2 regions of the Pseudomonas sp. VD-NE ins genome follow, and region 1 is predicted to be linked to the other one. Evidence: predicted binding sites of a transcription regulator. Region 1 holds the regulator's gene; the other holds the start of a gene.
What was found. Region 1 encodes sigma-54, which starts transcription at its own class of promoters, with help from an activator protein. Its sites were predicted from a motif close to ANTGGCATNNANNTTGCTNT; they were not measured.
Positions count from the first base shown of each region.

Region 1 (8,289 bases):
TTTGTTGGCAGCCAGATCGGCCAGCAACCGGGTGGTTGTGTCCTGCACCAGATCATGTGCCGAAGTCGCAGCAGCCACGGCGTTACCCATCAACGGCAGGGCCGCCAGTAACACCAACAGGCTACGTCGCAAGATAGAGATCATTCAAAAGCTCCTCATTTGGCGTCTTTGCTAACGGTATTGAGCAGGAATTTACCGATAAGGTCTTCCAGTACCAGTGACGACTGGGTGTCGTGAATGGTTCCACCATCCTTCAGCGGTTTGTCTTCCCCGCCTACGCTGATACCGATGTACTTCTCGCCCAGCAGACCAGCGGTCAGGATAGACGCTGTGGAGTCGGTCGGCAGGTTGTCGACCTTTTTATCCACTTGCAGGGTGACCCGACCGGTGAAGCTGTCGCGATCCAGATCGATCGCCGTGACCTTGCCGATGGTCACACCGGCCATGGTCACTTTGGCTCTGACCGTCAAACCGGCGATATTGTCAAAGTAGGCATACAGTTTATAGGTGTCGGTGGTCGACGTCGGAGACAGACCACTGACCCGCAAAGCAAGCAGCAACAAAGCCAGGATCCCTGCCAGCAGGAACAGGCCGACACCGATTTCCAGGGTGCGGTTTTGCATCAGAAATCTCCAAACATCAAAGCGGTCAGAATAAAGTCCAGGCCGAGCACTGCCAGCGAGGCAAACACCACGGTCTTGGTGGTGGCGCGACTGATGCCCTCGGAAGTGGGCTCACAGTCATAGCCTTGGAATACGGCAATCCAGGTCACTACAAAGGCGAAAACAATACTTTTGATCACGCCATTGAGCACATCACTGGTGAAATTAACGCTGTTCTGCATGTTCGCCCAATAAGAGCCTTCATACACACCCAGCCAGTCGACAGCCACCCACGAACCGCCCCAGATGCCCACCACGCTGAAAATCATCGCCAGCACCGGCAGGGAAATGAAGCCGGCCCAGAGGCGCGGGGCAATGATGTACTTGAGCGGATCGACACCGATCATTTCCAGACTGGAAAGCTGTTCGGTGGACTTCATGTTGCCGATCTCTGCGGTCAGTGCCGAACCGGCCCGACCGGCGAACAACAGCGCCGTCACTACCGGGCCGAGCTCACGCAACAGGGTCAACGCAACCATCTGCCCCACCGCCTGTTCCGAACCGTAGCTCGATAGAATGCTGAAGCCCTGCAGCGCCAGCACCATGCCGATGAAGATCCCGGAGACGACGATGATCACCAGCGACATCACGCCGACCGAATGCAGTTGCTTGACCAGCAGGCTGAAGCCACCGCTGATCCCGCCACGCCCCAGCAGCGCATGAAACAGGAACAGCGTCGCACGACCGAACACCGCAACGGCATCGATCGCCGCTTCGCCGAACCGGCGCACGCGTTCTATTAATGAAATTCTGCGCATCAGCGCTTCCCCAGAAGATCTGCGCGGTAATCCGTCGCTGGAAAATGGTACGGCACCGGGCCATCGGGATCGCCGGTCATGAACTGACGGATACGCGGCTCGTCCGAGTTCATCAACTCGTCCGGCGTACCCTGCCCCAGCACCTGACCATCACCGACGACATAGATGTAGTCGGCGATGCTCGCGGTTTCGGCCAGATCGTGGGACACCACGATACTGGTGATCCCCAGCGCATCGTTGAGCAGGCGGATCAGTCGCACCAGCACGCCCATGGCGATCGGGTCCTGGCCGACGAACGGTTCGTCGTACATGAGAATCTGCGGATCGAGCGCAATCGCCCGCGCCAGTGCGACGCGGCGCTTCATGCCACCGGACAGCTCATCCGGCATCAACTCGATGGCACCGCGCAGACCGACCGCCTGCAATTTGAGCAGGACGATGTCGCGGATCATTTCTTCCGGCAAATCGGTATGAACACGCAGGGGGAAAGCCACGTTCTCGAACACATCGAGATCGGTGAACAGCGCGCCGCTTTGAAACAGCACACCCATGTGCTTTCGCGCATCGAACAGATCGCTGCGCGAAAGCGCAGGCAGGTTCTGGCCGTTGACCCAGACTTCGCCGCTGGCAGGACGCAATTGTGCGCCCATCAATCGCAGCAGCGTGGTCTTGCCACACCCGGAAGGCCCCATGATGCCGGTGACCTTGCCGCGCGGGATGCGAATATCGACGTTATTGAAAATGCTGCGCGCACCGCGCTTGAAGGAGACTCCCTTCAGCTCGACCGCGTAGGCGTTATCGGCACTCATCTAAACTCCTTGCGATGCAGCCTCTCACTCGGACGCCTGTCTTTACTTAAAAAGTACGTACATCCCGGGCAGGCCGAACTGGCGGCGAACTATATCACTGCAAAGGCTACGCGCCCAAGGCTTGTACCAGCCTGAGTTCGGCGATATGACAGGTGCGCGGGCTCTTTTACCGGGTTTTGGTAACGAGTAATGACAAAGCACGACGAACTTGCGTGAGGCTTTGCAACATAACCGCTATAATCGCCGCCTTTTCATCGGGCTATACGATTTCTGACATGAGCCAATCCAGCGACCTGATTCAATCGGCACAACGCACCATCCAACTCGAAGTGGAGGCCGTACAAGGCTTGTTGCCCCATATCGACGCCGATTTCGTACGCGCTTGCGAGATGATTCTGGCCAGTAAAGGACGTGTAGTCGTGGTCGGCATGGGAAAATCCGGGCACATCGGCAACAAGATTGCCGCGACCCTGGCCAGCACCGGCACCCCGGCATTTTTCGTGCACCCGGCCGAGGCCAGCCATGGCGACATGGGCATGATCACCCGCGATGACGTGATCCTGGCCCTGTCGAACTCCGGCTCGACCAACGAAATCGTCACCCTGCTGCCGCTGATCAAACGTCTGGGCATCCAGCTGATCAGCGTCACCGGCAACCCGCAATCGCCGCTGGCCAAGGCCGCCGAGGTCAATCTCAACGTTCACGTCGAGCATGAAGCCTGTCCGCTGAATCTGGCGCCGACCTCGTCGACGACAGCGGCATTGGTCATGGGCGATGCGTTGGCCGTCGCGCTGCTGGAAGCACGCGGTTTCACCGCCGAAGACTTCGCCTTCTCCCACCCGGGCGGCGCGCTCGGTCGTCGCCTGTTGCTGAAAGTGGAAAACGTCATGCACGCCGGGCAGGAATTGCCGCAAGTACAACGCGGCACGCTGCTCAAGGACGCACTGATGGAAATGACCCGCAAAGGTCTGGGCATGACCGTCATTCTTGAAACTGACGGTAAACTGGCCGGGATCTTCACTGACGGCGACTTGCGCCGCACGCTGGATCGCAGCATTGACATTCGCAGCGCCACCATCGACCAGGTAATGACGGCCCACGGCAAGACTGCACGGCCAGAGATGCTGGCCGCCGAAGCCCTGAAAATCATGGAAGATCACCGAATCAACGCACTGGTTGTTGTGGACGAAGAAGATCGCCCGGTCGGCGCCTTCAACCTCTCCGATCTGCTGCGCGCAGGAGTCATGTAATGAGTAACGATCTGCTGCAACGCGGCAAAGCGATCAAACTGGCGGTTTTCGACGTCGATGGCGTCCTCACCGACGGGCGCCTGTATTTCCTTGAAGACGGCAGCGAATTCAAGACTTTCAATACCCTCGACGGCCAAGGCATCAAAATGCTGATGAACGCCGGCGTGCAGACCGCTATCATCAGCGGCCGCAAGACCCCAGTGGTCGAGCGCCGAGCGAAAAACCTGGGGATTCCCCACCTGTTTCAGGGTCGTGAAGACAAATTGGTTGTTCTCGACGGTCTTCTTGAGCAACTGGGCCTAAGCTACGAAGAGGTCGCCTATCTCGGTGACGACCTGCCCGACCTGCCGGTGATCCGCCGTGTAGGCCTGGGAATGGCGGTTGCCAACGCAGCCGATTTCGTCCGCGAACACGCCCATGGTGTAACCCGAGCCCGTGGTGGCGAAGGTGCCGCCCGCGAATTCTGCGAATTGATCCTGCGCGCCCAGGGCCGCCTCGATGCGGCCAACGCCGCGTACCTGTGAGCCAAACCATGTTCAGCAAAAAATTTCGCAACTTCCTGCTGTTCGGCTGCATCGCGGCGATATTCGCCGCGGTGGGCTACTGGAACATCAGCCCGGAACGCTTCCTCGACAAGCCACCGGTGAGCTCGGTCGAAACGCCTATCGACTGGTATGCAACCAACACGCATACCCTGCAATATTTGCCGGACGGCAAAGTGCAGTACGAAATGACTTCCGACAAGGCCGAGCACGTCAAGGCAACCGATATCACTCTGGTCACCAAGCCCGACCTGAACATGTACCGCGGAACGGAGTTTCCATGGCACGTGACCAGTGAGCGTGGCGAAGTGAATTCGGGTGGCACACAAGTCGAATTGATCGATTCGGTACGCATCAAGCGCACCGATGAGCAGAACCGCGATCTGTTGGTGACCTCCACGCGCATGACCGTGTTCCCGCAGGAGCAATATGCGCAGACCGAGCAACCCGTTAGAATCGACGGCGCTGGCGGTGTATCGACTGGCGTTGGAATGAAAGCGTACCTGAAGGAAAGCAGGATACACCTGCTATCGAACGTAAGAGGACAGTATGAGGCTCGTTAAAACCCTCCCTATTTTGCTCAGTCTGGGCGCAGCACTGGGAAGCGTGAGCGCCTGGGCTCTGCCGAACGATCAGCAGCAACCTATCCGCATTCAGGCCGACGACGCCCAGCTGGATGACAAGAACGGCATCGCCACCTATAAGGGTGACGTGATCATCACTCAGGGCTCGATGAAGGTGACCGGCAATACCGTGACCATCACCCGCACCCCGGCCGGCGATATTGACGTGGTGACTTCGGTGGGCAACCTTGCCTACTTCGAACAACTGCAGACCGCTGGCGACACCAAGCCTGTACAGGGCTGGGGCGTGACGATCCAGTACCACGCCGCGCAGAACCGCGTTGTGCTGATCGACAAGGCCAAGGTTGTCGACAAGGACAACAACACGACTCAAGGCGAGAAAATCGTCTATGACACCGTGAAGAAACTGGCCAGCGCCGGTCGCGCTACCGGCAGCAAGGTCACCGAAGCGCGTCCGCGCATCGATATGGTGATCCAGCCGAAGAAGAAAACCGACGAGAAAACCCAGTAATGGCAACTCTGAAAGCTCAGCACCTGGCCAAGGCCTATAAAAGCCGCCAGGTCGTGCGTGACGTCAGCCTATCGATCGACAGCGGCCAGATCGTCGGCCTGCTCGGGCCAAACGGCGCCGGCAAGACCACGTGCTTCTACATGATCGTCGGCCTGGTACAGGCCGATCAGGGCCGTGTGCTGATCGACGATCTGGACGTCAGCCACCAGCCGATGCACGGTCGCGCCAAGGCCGGTATCGGCTATCTGCCGCAAGAAGCGTCGATCTTCCGCAAACTGTCGGTGGCCGATAACATCATGGCCATCCTCGAGACCCGCCAGGAGCTCGACAAGGCCGGCCGTCGCAAGGAGCTGGAAAGCCTGCTGCAGGAATTCCACATCAGCCACATTCGCGACAACCTCGGCATGAGCCTGTCCGGTGGCGAACGCCGCCGGGTGGAAATCGCCCGCGCTCTGGCGACTGCACCGAAATTCATCCTGCTCGACGAACCGTTCGCCGGTGTCGACCCGATTTCGGTTGGCGACATCAAGCAGATCATCCACCACCTCAAGGCCAAGGGCATCGGTGTATTGATCACCGACCACAACGTCCGTGAGACGCTGGATATCTGCGAAACCGCTTACATCGTCAACGACGGTCAGTTGATTGCCGAAGGCGATGCAGAAACCATCCTGGCCAACGATCTGGTCAAGGAAGTGTATCTGGGCCACGAGTTCCGCCTGTAAGCGCAACAGTACCCGGTGCGCCGCCGGGGCGCTGTATCGATTCAAGCAGGATTTAATACGCTTTAATTGTTACAGCGCTCTAGGCAAACACTTCAGTTTCAGGCATATAATTTGCTTAAGTTTGGCGCTTCGGCGCCCTGTAGTGGATGGCGCATAGCGCCGGCGAATAAGGTGTTAAGCCCCTGCCATGAAACCATCGCTAGTCTTGAGAATGGGCCAGCAGCTGACGATGACACCGCAGCTGCAACAGGCCATCCGCCTGCTCCAATTGTCGACCCTGGATCTGCAACAGGAAATCCAGGAGGCTCTGGAATCCAATCCGATGCTCGAACGCCAGGAAGAAGGCGACGACTTCGACAATTCCGATCCCCTGGCCGACAACGCCGAACAGAAGCCCAACACCGAGATCCAGGAACCTTCCTACCAGGAGACCGCCCCGACGGTGGACAACCTCGAGGACGGCGAATGGAACGAGCGCATCCCCAATGAGCTTCCGGTCGACACGGCCTGGGAAGACGTCTACCAGACCAGCGCCAGCAGCCTGCCGAGCAGCGATGACGATGAGTGGGACTTCACCACCCGCACCTCCGCTGGCGAAAGCCTGCAAAGCCATCTGCTGTGGCAATTGAACCTCGCACCGATGTCCGACACCGATCGCCTGATCGCCGTGACCCTGATCGACTGCATCAACAATCAGGGCTACCTGGACGAAACCCTCGAAGAGATCCTCGAGGCGTTCGATCCTGAGCTGGACATTGAGCTGGACGAAATCGAAGCCGTCCTGCACCGCATTCAGCAGTTCGAACCGGCCGGCATCGGCGCGCGCAATCTCGGCGAATGCCTGCTGCTGCAATTACGCCAGCTACCAGCCAAGACGCCTTGGCTGGCTGAAGCCAAGCGTCTGGTCAGCGATTACATCGACCTGCTGGGCGGCCGCGACTACAGCCAGCTGATGCGACGCATGAAGCTCAAGGAAGACGAGTTGCGCCAGGTCATCGAGTTGGTGCAGAGCCTTAATCCACGTCCGGGTTCGCAAATCGAATCCACCGAAGCCGAGTACGTTGTCCCCGACGTTATCGTGCGCAAGGACAACGAGCGCTGGCTGGTCGAACTCAATCAGGAGTCGGTGCCACGCCTACGGGTCAACGCGCAGTACGCCGGTTTCGTCCGTCGCGCCGACACCAGCGCCGACAACACCTTCATGCGCAATCAGTTGCAGGAAGCCCGCTGGTTCATCAAGAGCCTGCAGAGCCGCAACGAAACATTGATGAAAGTAGCCACCCAGATCGTCGAGCATCAGCGCGGTTTTCTGGAGTACGGCGACGAAGCCATGAAGCCGTTGGTCCTGCACGACATCGCTGAGGCGGTCGGCATGCACGAATCAACAATTTCCCGGGTGACCACGCAAAAGTTCATGCATACCCCACGCGGTATTTATGAACTGAAATACTTTTTCTCCAGCCACGTCAGCACCTCCGAAGGCGGCGAATGCTCGTCTACGGCGATCCGCGCGATCATCAAAAAACTGGTTGCCGCGGAAAATCAGAAAAAGCCGTTGAGTGACAGCAAGATCGCTGGTTTACTGGAGGCACAAGGCATTCAGGTGGCTCGCCGCACCGTCGCCAAGTACCGCGAATCCTTAGGGATCGCGCCTTCGAGCGAACGCAAGCGGTTGATGTAAGCCACGTTACAGCGTTCCAGTGGCAGGCTATCCAGCCTGCCGCTTTATGCACTGGCAACGAAGGAGAAGCTGTATGCAAGTCAACATCAGTGGACACCAACTGGAAGTGACCGAACCTCTGCGCGACTACATCAATGAGAAACTTCAACGATTAGAGCGCCATTTCGACAAGATCACCAACGTGCAAGTCACGATGTGCGTCGAAAAGCTGAAGCAGAAAATCGAAGCCACCTTGCATATACCCGGCAGCGAAGTGGTCGCCAACGCGGAACATACCGATATGTACGCGGCGATCGACGCCTTGACCGACAAGCTGGATAAACAACTCAAAAAGCATAAGGAAAAGACCCAGAGCCTGCTCCAGGGCGCTACCGGTCGATAACCCCCCACCCCATGATCCGACTTGAAAGTATCCTGACCCCCGGCCGTTCCCTCGTGAACGTGCCGGGCGGCAGTAAAAAGAAAGCCCTCGAACAAATTGCCAACCTGATCGCCCGCGAAGTGCCGGCTCTGGAGATGCAAGATGTCTTCGAGGCGTTGATTGCCCGTGAAAAACTCGGTTCCACCGGTTTTGGCAACGGCATCGCCATTCCTCACTGCCGTCTCAAGGGGTGCCAGTCGCCTATCAGTGCCTTGATGCACCTTGATACGCCAATCGATTTCGACGCCATTGATGGCGCTCCGGTTGACCTGCTGTTCGTTTTGCTGGTCCCGGAAGCCGCCACCGATGCGCACCTGGAGTTGCTGCGTCAGATCGCCAGCATGCT
Region 1 is NZ_CP134772.1:1,040,864-1,049,152, reverse strand. Features, by position in the region: gene RMV17_RS04425 (phospholipid-binding protein MlaC) at 1-144, opposite strand, end outside; gene mlaD (outer membrane lipid asymmetry maintenance protein MlaD) at 156-623, opposite strand; gene mlaE (lipid asymmetry maintenance ABC transporter permease subunit MlaE) at 623-1,420, opposite strand; gene RMV17_RS04410 (ATP-binding cassette domain-containing protein) at 1,420-2,229, opposite strand; gene RMV17_RS04405 (KpsF/GutQ family sugar-phosphate isomerase) at 2,505-3,479, shown strand; gene RMV17_RS04400 (KdsC family phosphatase) at 3,479-4,003, shown strand; gene lptC (LPS export ABC transporter periplasmic protein LptC) at 4,012-4,584, shown strand; gene lptA (lipopolysaccharide transport periplasmic protein LptA) at 4,571-5,116, shown strand; gene lptB (LPS export ABC transporter ATP-binding protein) at 5,116-5,841, shown strand; gene RMV17_RS04380 (RNA polymerase factor sigma-54) at 6,029-7,522, shown strand; gene hpf (ribosome hibernation-promoting factor, HPF/YfiA family) at 7,596-7,904, shown strand; gene ptsN (PTS IIA-like nitrogen regulatory protein PtsN) at 7,916-8,289, shown strand, end outside.

Region 2 (8,289 bases), 1.3 Mb from region 1:
TGGCGCTGGTGTTCGAGCCGGGCCGCTTCATCGTTGCCAACGCCGGCGTGCTGCTGACTCAGGTCGAGTACCTCAAGCACACCGAACACAAGGATTTCGCCATCGTCGACGCGGCGATGAACGACCTGATCCGCCCGGCGCTGTATCAGGCGTGGATGGACGTCACCGCGGTCAAACCGCGTGATTCCGCTGCGCGTAAATACGACATCGTCGGCCCGATCTGCGAAACCGGCGACTTCCTCGCCAAGGATCGCGAATTGGCCCTGGCCGAAGGCGATCTGCTGGCCGTGCATTCGGCCGGTGCCTACGGTTTTGTGATGAGCTCCAACTACAACACTCGCGGCCGCGCCGCCGAAGTGCTGGTAGATGGCGATCAGGTATTTGAAGTGCGCCGCCGCGAAACCGTGGCCGAGCTGTTTGCCGGCGAAAGCCTGCTGCCGGAGTAACCCATGCTGCTGCGTTTTACTAAAATGCACGGCTTGGGCAATGACTTCATGGTTCTCGACCTGGTCAGCCAGCACGCGCATATTCAGCCAAAGCACGCCAAGCAATGGGGCGACCGCCACACTGGCATTGGTTTCGACCAGTTGCTGATCGTCGAGGCGCCGAGCAACCCGGACGTGGATTTCCGTTACCGGATCTTCAACTCCGACGGCTCGGAAGTCGAGCAGTGCGGCAACGGTGCACGCTGCTTTGCGCGCTTCGTGCTCGACAAGCGCCTGACCGCCAAACGGCAGATCCGCGTCGAGACCAAGGGCGGCATCATTGAACTGGACGTGCGTAACGACGGCCAGATCGGCGTGAACATGGGCGCCCCGCGTCTGGTGCCGGCGGATATTCCGTTCGACGCGCCAGCGCAAGCCATCAGCTATCAGCTGGAAGTCGACGGCACCACGGTCGAACTGGCCGCCGTGTCGATGGGCAACCCTCACGCAGTGCTGCGCGTGCAGGACATCAACAGCGCACCTGTGCATGAGTTGGGACCGAAAATCGAACACCACCCGCGCTTCCCCGCGCGAGTGAATGTCGGTTTTCTCCAGGTCATCGACCGCAACCGTGCACAATTGCGCGTGTGGGAACGCGGTGCCGGGGAAACCCAGGCCTGCGGCACCGGCGCGTGTGCAGCGGCTGTCGCTGCGATCAGCCAGGGGTGGATGGATTCGCCGCTATTGATCGACCTGCCCGGCGGGCGTCTGTCCATTGAATGGGCAGGCCCTGGCCAACCGGTACTGATGACCGGTCCGGCAGTGCGTGTATACGAAGGACAAGTACGTCTTTGAGTGAGCAGAAACCATGACCGATAAGCCTCAGGTACCCGCCCGACAGTCCGACGAATCAGCGTCCGAGAGCCTGGAGGCGGCAGCGGTTGCCGCATACCTGGAGGCTCATCCGGACTTCTTCGTCGAGCACGAAGAACTGCTGCCCGCGATGCGCATTCCCCATCGACGCGGTGACACCGTGTCGCTGGTCGAGCGGCAGATGACCATCCTGCGTGACCGCAACATCGAGATGCGTCATCGCCTCTCGCAGTTGATGGACGTCGCCCGCGATAACGATCGCCTGTTCGACAAGACCCGCCGCCTGATTCTCGCCCTGATGGACGCTGCCAGCCTGGAAGACGTGGTGATCAGCGTCGAAGACAGTCTGCGTCAGGATTTTCAGGTGCCTTTTGTCAGCCTGATCCTGCTCGGTGACAACCCGGCACCGGTCGGCCGTTGGGTCAGCCACGCTGACGCCCAAGTCGCCATCGGCGGTTTGCTCACTGAAGGCAAAAGCGTCAGCGGCAGCCTGCGTGAGCATGAACTGGATTTCCTCTTCGGCGAAGAACAGCGCAAGCAGATCGGCTCAACTGCCGTGGTTGCCGTCAGCCATCAAGGCATCCACGGGATTCTGGCGATCGCCAGCCGTGATCCGCAGCACTACAAGAGTTCGGTGGGTACGCTGTTCCTCAGCTACATCGCCGAAGTCATGGGCCGCGTGCTGCCACGGGTCAACAGCTCCCTGCGCTCGGTACGCTGAACATGGAACGGCAACTGGACGCTTACTGCGAACACCTGCGCAGTGAGCGACAGGTGTCGCCGCACACGCTGTCGGCCTACCGCCGCGACCTCGACAAAGTCCTTGGCTGGTGCGTCAAACAGAACATTGGCAGCTGGGCAGCGCTGGATATTCAGCGCCTGCGCAGCCTGATCGCCCGTTTGCATGCGCAAGGTCAGTCCTCGCGCAGCCTCGCCCGACTGCTTTCGGCAGTGCGTGGGCTTTATCACTATCTGAATCGTGAAGGTCTTTGCGACCACGATCCGGCCACCGGTTTGGCACCGCCGAAAGGTGAACGCCGCCTGCCGAAAACCCTCGACACCGATCGTGCGCTGCAACTGCTTGAAGGTGCGGTCGAGGACGATTTTCTTGCGCGTCGGGATCAGGCGATTCTTGAGTTGTTCTATTCCTCCGGCCTGCGTCTTTCCGAGTTGACCGGGCTCAACCTCGATCAACTCGACCTCGCCGATGGCATGGTTCAAGTGCTCGGCAAGGGCAGCAAGACCCGCCTGCTGCCAGTGGGTAAAAAAGCTCGCGAAGCGATCGAGCAGTGGCTGCCATTGCGCGCGATGACCAACCCGGCGGACGACGCCGTGTTCGTCAGCCAGCAAGGCCGGCGCCTTGGCCCGCGGGCGATTCAGGTGCGGGTCAAACTCGCCGGCGAGCGCGAGCTTGGCCAGAACCTGCACCCGCACATGCTGCGGCACTCCTTCGCCAGCCACTTGCTGGAGTCTTCGCAGGACTTGCGCGCGGTGCAGGAATTGCTCGGCCACTCCGACATCAAGACCACGCAGATCTACACCCACCTGGACTTCCAGCACCTGGCGGCGGTCTACGACAGCGCCCATCCACGGGCCAAACGCATGAAAGGCGATGATTCATGAGCATCCAGTTGATCACCTTCGACCTCGACGACACGTTGTGGGACACCGCGCCAGTGATCGTCAGTGCCGAAGCGGTATTGCGCGAATGGCTGAGCGAACATGCGCCGAATCTGGGCGCGGTGCCAGTGGAGCATTTGTGGGCGATCCGTGAGCGGGTGCTGGCCAACGAGCCGGGACTCAAGCATCGGATCAGTGCGCTACGTCGTCGGGTGTTGTTTCATGCAATGGAAGACGCCGGGTACGCACATGGCGAAGCATCCGACCTGGCCGACAAGGGATTTGAAGTGTTCCTGCATGCGCGGCATCAGATCGAAGTGTTCCCTGAAGTCGAGCCAGTGCTGGAGATTCTCGCCAATCACTATGCGCTTGGCGTGGTCACCAATGGCAACGCCGATGTGCGCCGGTTGGGGTTGGCGGATTACTTCAAGTTTGCGTTGTGTGCGGAAGATATCGGCATCGCCAAACCGGATGCGCGGCTTTTTCATGAGGCTCTGCAACGCGGTGGCGCCACGGCCGAAACCGCCGTGCACATAGGTGATCATCCGGGGGATGACATTGCCGGGGCGCAGCAAGCTGGGCTACGCGCGATCTGGTTTAACCCGGCCGGCAAGGTCTGGGAAGCGGATCGCCTGCCGGATGCAGAGATTCGTAGCCTGACCGATTTGCCAGCCGTACTCGCACGCTGGAATGCCCAGCATTGACCCTAAATTCACCTCATCCCCTGTGGGAGCTGGCTTGCCAGCGATGAGGCCGGTACATTCAACATCAATGTTGTCTGACAGGCCGCCATCGCTGGCAAGCCAGCTCCCACAGGGTCTGCATCGCCTTCAAATTTTTCTTTCGCCCATGAAAAAGCCCGCAGCGACGGCGGGCTTTTTCAGCAAGCAAGCGGCACGCCTCAGATAGGGCGGCTACCGTACTTGTTGTCCGGCTTTTTCGGAGGATCGGCGACCACATTGGCCTCCACTTCCTGAACCTTGCCGCCGCGCGACAGGAACTCTTCCATGGCCTTGGCCAGGGCGTCGCGTTCCTTGTTCTTGGCTTCAATGCTCGGCAACTCGTCTACCGACACCGCAGCCTTGGCTTTGCCTTTGGCAGCCGGGGCCGGCGTATCGTCGCCACCATCGTCATCAGCAACGTCTTCCGCTGCTGCTTCCAGACCTTCCTCGGCCTCGTCTTCGTCGCCTACTTCGAGGTCGTCGTTTTCCAGATCATCGTCGCTCATGTTCTACCTCATGACTTGCGAAAAGCAGATTAGTTATAGACCAGCTTTGGCAACTGTCGAAAGTCGCCGTTAAAAAATCAGTAACCATTGGTGACCAACGGTTTATGCCCCTTCACCGTGCAAGGTGGCGAGGACTTTTCGGGCACCGCCATGATCACGGTGCTCGCCCAGATAAACGCCTTGCCAGGTCCCCAGTGCCAGACGACCTGCCGAAACCGGCAGACTGATCTGGCAACCAAGCACGCTGGCCTTGAAGTGCGCCGGGAGGTCGTCCAGGCCTTCGTCGTTATGCTCATAGCCGTCTGTTCCTTGTGGGATCAGACGATTGAAAAATCGTTCGAAGTCGCGACGTACCGCCGGATCGGCGTTCTCGTTGATGGTCAACGACGCCGAGGTATGCTGCAGCCACAAATGCAACAGACCGACCCGGCACGCCCTGAGTTCAGGCAGCCCTTTGATCAACTCGTCCGTTACCAGATGAAAGCCCCGGGGCCGTGCCCGCAGGGTTATCAGAGTCTGTTGCCACATACAGTTCTCCGCACGTTCGGGGCGCATTCTAGCGCGCTCTGGGAAAAAACAAAGGCCCTAATATTCCTGCAATCATGTAAGCCATTGGCCGCAGAAAAACGCCCGTCGTAAACACGACCAAAGCCGTACGAAAAATCCTTTCAGCCTGTCGCTTAATGACAAATCCCGGACAAAAAAATGCCCGGCGAACCGGGCAATTTTTTTTAGTGCGCGTACTTACAGGTTGTAGCCGCGTTCGTTGTGTTGTGCCAGATCGAGGCCAACCGACTCTTCTTCCTCGGTCACACGCAGACCCATCACGGCGTCCAGGACCTTAAGGATGATGAAGGTGACGATCGCGGTGTAGATCACCGTGAAGCCCACGCCTTTGACCTGAATCCAGACTTGCGCACCGATATCGGTGACGGTGCCGAAGCCACCCAGAGCCGGAGCAGCGAACACACCGGTGAGGATCGCGCCGAGAATACCGCCGATACCGTGTACGCCGAAGGCATCCAGGGAATCGTCATAACCGAGTTTGCGTTTCAGGGTGGTGGCGCAGAAGAAGCACACCACGCCTGCAGCCAGACCGATCACCAGTGCGCCCATCGGGCCTACGGTGCCAGCAGCCGGAGTGATCGCTACCAGGCCGGCAACCACACCCGAGGCGATACCCAGTGCACTTGGCTTGCCGTGGGTGACCCACTCGGCAAACATCCAGCCCAGTGCGGCGGCAGCGGTAGCGATCTGAGTGACCAGCATCGCCATGCCGGCGGTACCGTTGGCCGCCGCAGCGGAACCGGCGTTGAAGCCGAACCAGCCGACCCACAGCATCGCCGCGCCCATCAGGGTGTAACCCAGATTGTGCGGGGCCATCGGCGTGGTCGGGAAGCCTTTGCGCTTGCCCAATACCAGGCAGGCAATCAGACCGGCGACACCGGCGTTGATGTGCACCACGGTGCCGCCGGCGAAGTCGAGCACGCCCCAGTCCCACATCAGGCCGCCGTTGCCGGACCAGACCATGTGCGCGATCGGTGCATAAACCAAGGTGAACCAGATGCCCATGAAGATCAGCATCGCGGAGAACTTCATCCGCTCAGCGAAGGCACCGACGATCAGCGCCGGAGTGATGATCGCAAAGGTCATCTGGAAGGTAATGAACACCGCCTCAGGGAACAAAGCCGCTGGGCCGGTCAGGCTCGAAGGCGTGACACCGGCGAGGAACGCCTTGCCCATGCCGCCGAAGAACGAGTTGAAGTTGACGACGCCCTGCTCCATGCCGGTGGTGTCGAACGCAATGCTGTAGCCATAAATGACCCACAGGATGCTGATCAGACCGGTAATGGCGAAGCACTGCATCATCACGGAAAGAATGTTTTTCGAGCGAACCATGCCGCCGTAGAACAGCGCCAGGCCGGGGATGGTCATGAACAGCACAAGTGCCGTTGAGGTGAGCATCCAGGCAGTGTCGCCGGAGTTGAGGACTGGGGCCGCCACTTCGTCTGCCGCCATAGCAAGGCCGGGCATTACGATAGACAACAGGGCTCCTAGCCCTGCGAATTTACGCAGAGTCATATTGTTTTCTCCTGGGGCGTTGGGGTTTGTGGCGGCGTTTAAATCGCGTCGGTATCGGTTTCGCCGGTACGGATACGAATCGCCTGTTCCAGATTGACCACGAAGATCTTGCCGTCACCGATCTTGCCGGTGTTGGCCGCTTTGGTTATCGCCTCGATAACCCGATCCAGATCCTTGTCGTCGATGGCCACGTCGATTTTCACCTTGGGCAGAAAATCAACCACATATTCCGCGCCGCGATACAGCTCGGTGTGACCCTTCTGCCGGCCGAAGCCTTTGACTTCAGTAACGGTAATGCCCTGCACGCCGATTTCGGACAGCGACTCGCGCACGTCGTCCAACTTGAACGGCTTGATGATGGCAGTGACTAGCTTCATGAAACTCTCTCCCGAATTGGTGGACTTGCCCCAGGAAAACAAACCCGACTCAAGTCTAAGCGCAGTGCCTGGCTTTGTAACGCATCGTCGGCCTTACCTGCCCGACTGACGCCAGCTAACCGCTGCTGACGAAACTCCCCGCTCCGTCTGCCGCACTGCATTCGTCACAGCGACTGCATCAGTGCATGGGTCGAAGGTGACTAAGCAGAAACCTTGCCATCTCGCCAAAATCCCCTGATTTCAATCCCTTGGCCGCTGTCGCAAGCCGTCCCGCACAAAACGCTAACCGGATACGCACAACAACGGTGCGTCGCCGTCCGTCCGCCTGCGCGAAAAGCGTGCATCCCTGACCACGAGATTGACTATAGACACTGCGTGATACACTGCCGGCCATTGTTTCCAGGACATCCACCATGCTCGCGCCCAAAGACTTCCTCGACGCCCTGAGCGGCACCGCCTCCCGCCTCTTCAGCGGCGACACCCCGCTGCCGAAAGCCGAATTCGAAAGCCAGTTCAAGATGCTGCTGCAAAGTGCCTTCAGCAAACTCGATCTGGTCAGCCGTGAAGAATTTGATAGTCAGATGGTCGTTCTGGCCCGCACCCGCGCCCGCCTCGAAAGCCTCGAAGCCAAAGTCGCCGAGATGGAAGCCAAGCTGACACCTCCCGCTGAATAATCCGCGCCCCCTGTAGGAGCTGCCGAAGGCTGCGATCTTTTGATCTCCAGCCCTTCAATCTTCTCGGCAACGTCCTACAACCTGCACCACCGCCGTCCGATTGCGCCGAAAAGCCCAGGTTTCTAAGCTCACCCGATGCTGAATGTTCAGCACCGGGTTTGGCGACCTGGATCGAATTTGACGCAATGCAACTAAACTCACAGAGAGGTTTTTTCTCTCAACGAGTTATGGCGGCTTTGCGTGGGAGACCTCAGGGTCTGCCGGTTTCGAATTCACCGGTTCGCCAACCCGCGCATAGCTGCCACCCTATTCGTTTGGCGACGAACAGAAGCAGTTTTCTTCACTTGAATTCGAGAACTGAACCATGGACGAAAACTACCTGACACCTAATATCTTCACCCGCCACAAACTCCCCCTCCACGCCCTCCTCATCCAGAACCAACCCTGGTTCTGCGCCCGAGACCTGAGCCGCCTGCTGCACATCTACCTCAACGAACGCATGCTGCGAAAACTCGACCCCGACCAATACCAGACCCGCAAAACCCTGATCCACAACCAGATCGAAAACACCCTGCTGATCAGCGAATCCGGCATCTACGCCCTCCTGGTCTACCACTACTGCCCCGAATACCGAGCCCTGCGCGAATGGCTCACCCACCAAGTCATCCCCACCCTGCGCGACGCCCAACATCCCAGCACAAGCGAACGTCCACACCTGAGCCTGCTCAGTTGGCCGGACATGACGTTGAGTTTGTTGCACTGGAATAACCAGCCGTGGATACGGTTGCAAGATGTGCCACACATGGTGACGGAGCGAGAACAGGCAAACCGCACGGTTGTGAACTCATGGTGGAGAAAGGCTCTGCAATTGATCTGAATTTTTGCGCTGCAACCTCACCAAAGGTCATTTCAGCGATACCACTGAAATGACCTTTTTTGTGTCTTCGTTATCTCCACCCCTCCTACTCCGAAATCCTCCACTCACAGAAGTAACGTCCTACAAAACGCGT
Region 2 is NZ_CP134772.1:6,388,582-6,396,870, forward strand. Features, by position in the region: gene lysA (diaminopimelate decarboxylase) at 1-446, shown strand, start outside; gene dapF (diaminopimelate epimerase) at 450-1,280, shown strand; gene RMV17_RS28645 (DUF484 family protein) at 1,294-2,019, shown strand; gene xerC (tyrosine recombinase XerC) at 2,022-2,921, shown strand; gene RMV17_RS28655 (HAD-IA family hydrolase) at 2,918-3,622, shown strand; gene sutA (transcriptional regulator SutA) at 3,820-4,146, opposite strand; gene RMV17_RS28665 (secondary thiamine-phosphate synthase enzyme YjbQ) at 4,249-4,674, opposite strand; gene RMV17_RS28670 (ammonium transporter) at 4,891-6,228, opposite strand; gene glnK (P-II family nitrogen regulator) at 6,267-6,605, opposite strand; gene RMV17_RS28680 (accessory factor UbiK family protein) at 7,019-7,279, shown strand; gene RMV17_RS28685 (Bro-N domain-containing protein) at 7,644-8,156, shown strand.
Region 2: glnK (P-II family nitrogen regulator) is a predicted target of sigma-54. The motif match lies at 6,807-6,826, and genes of this name have one in related genera.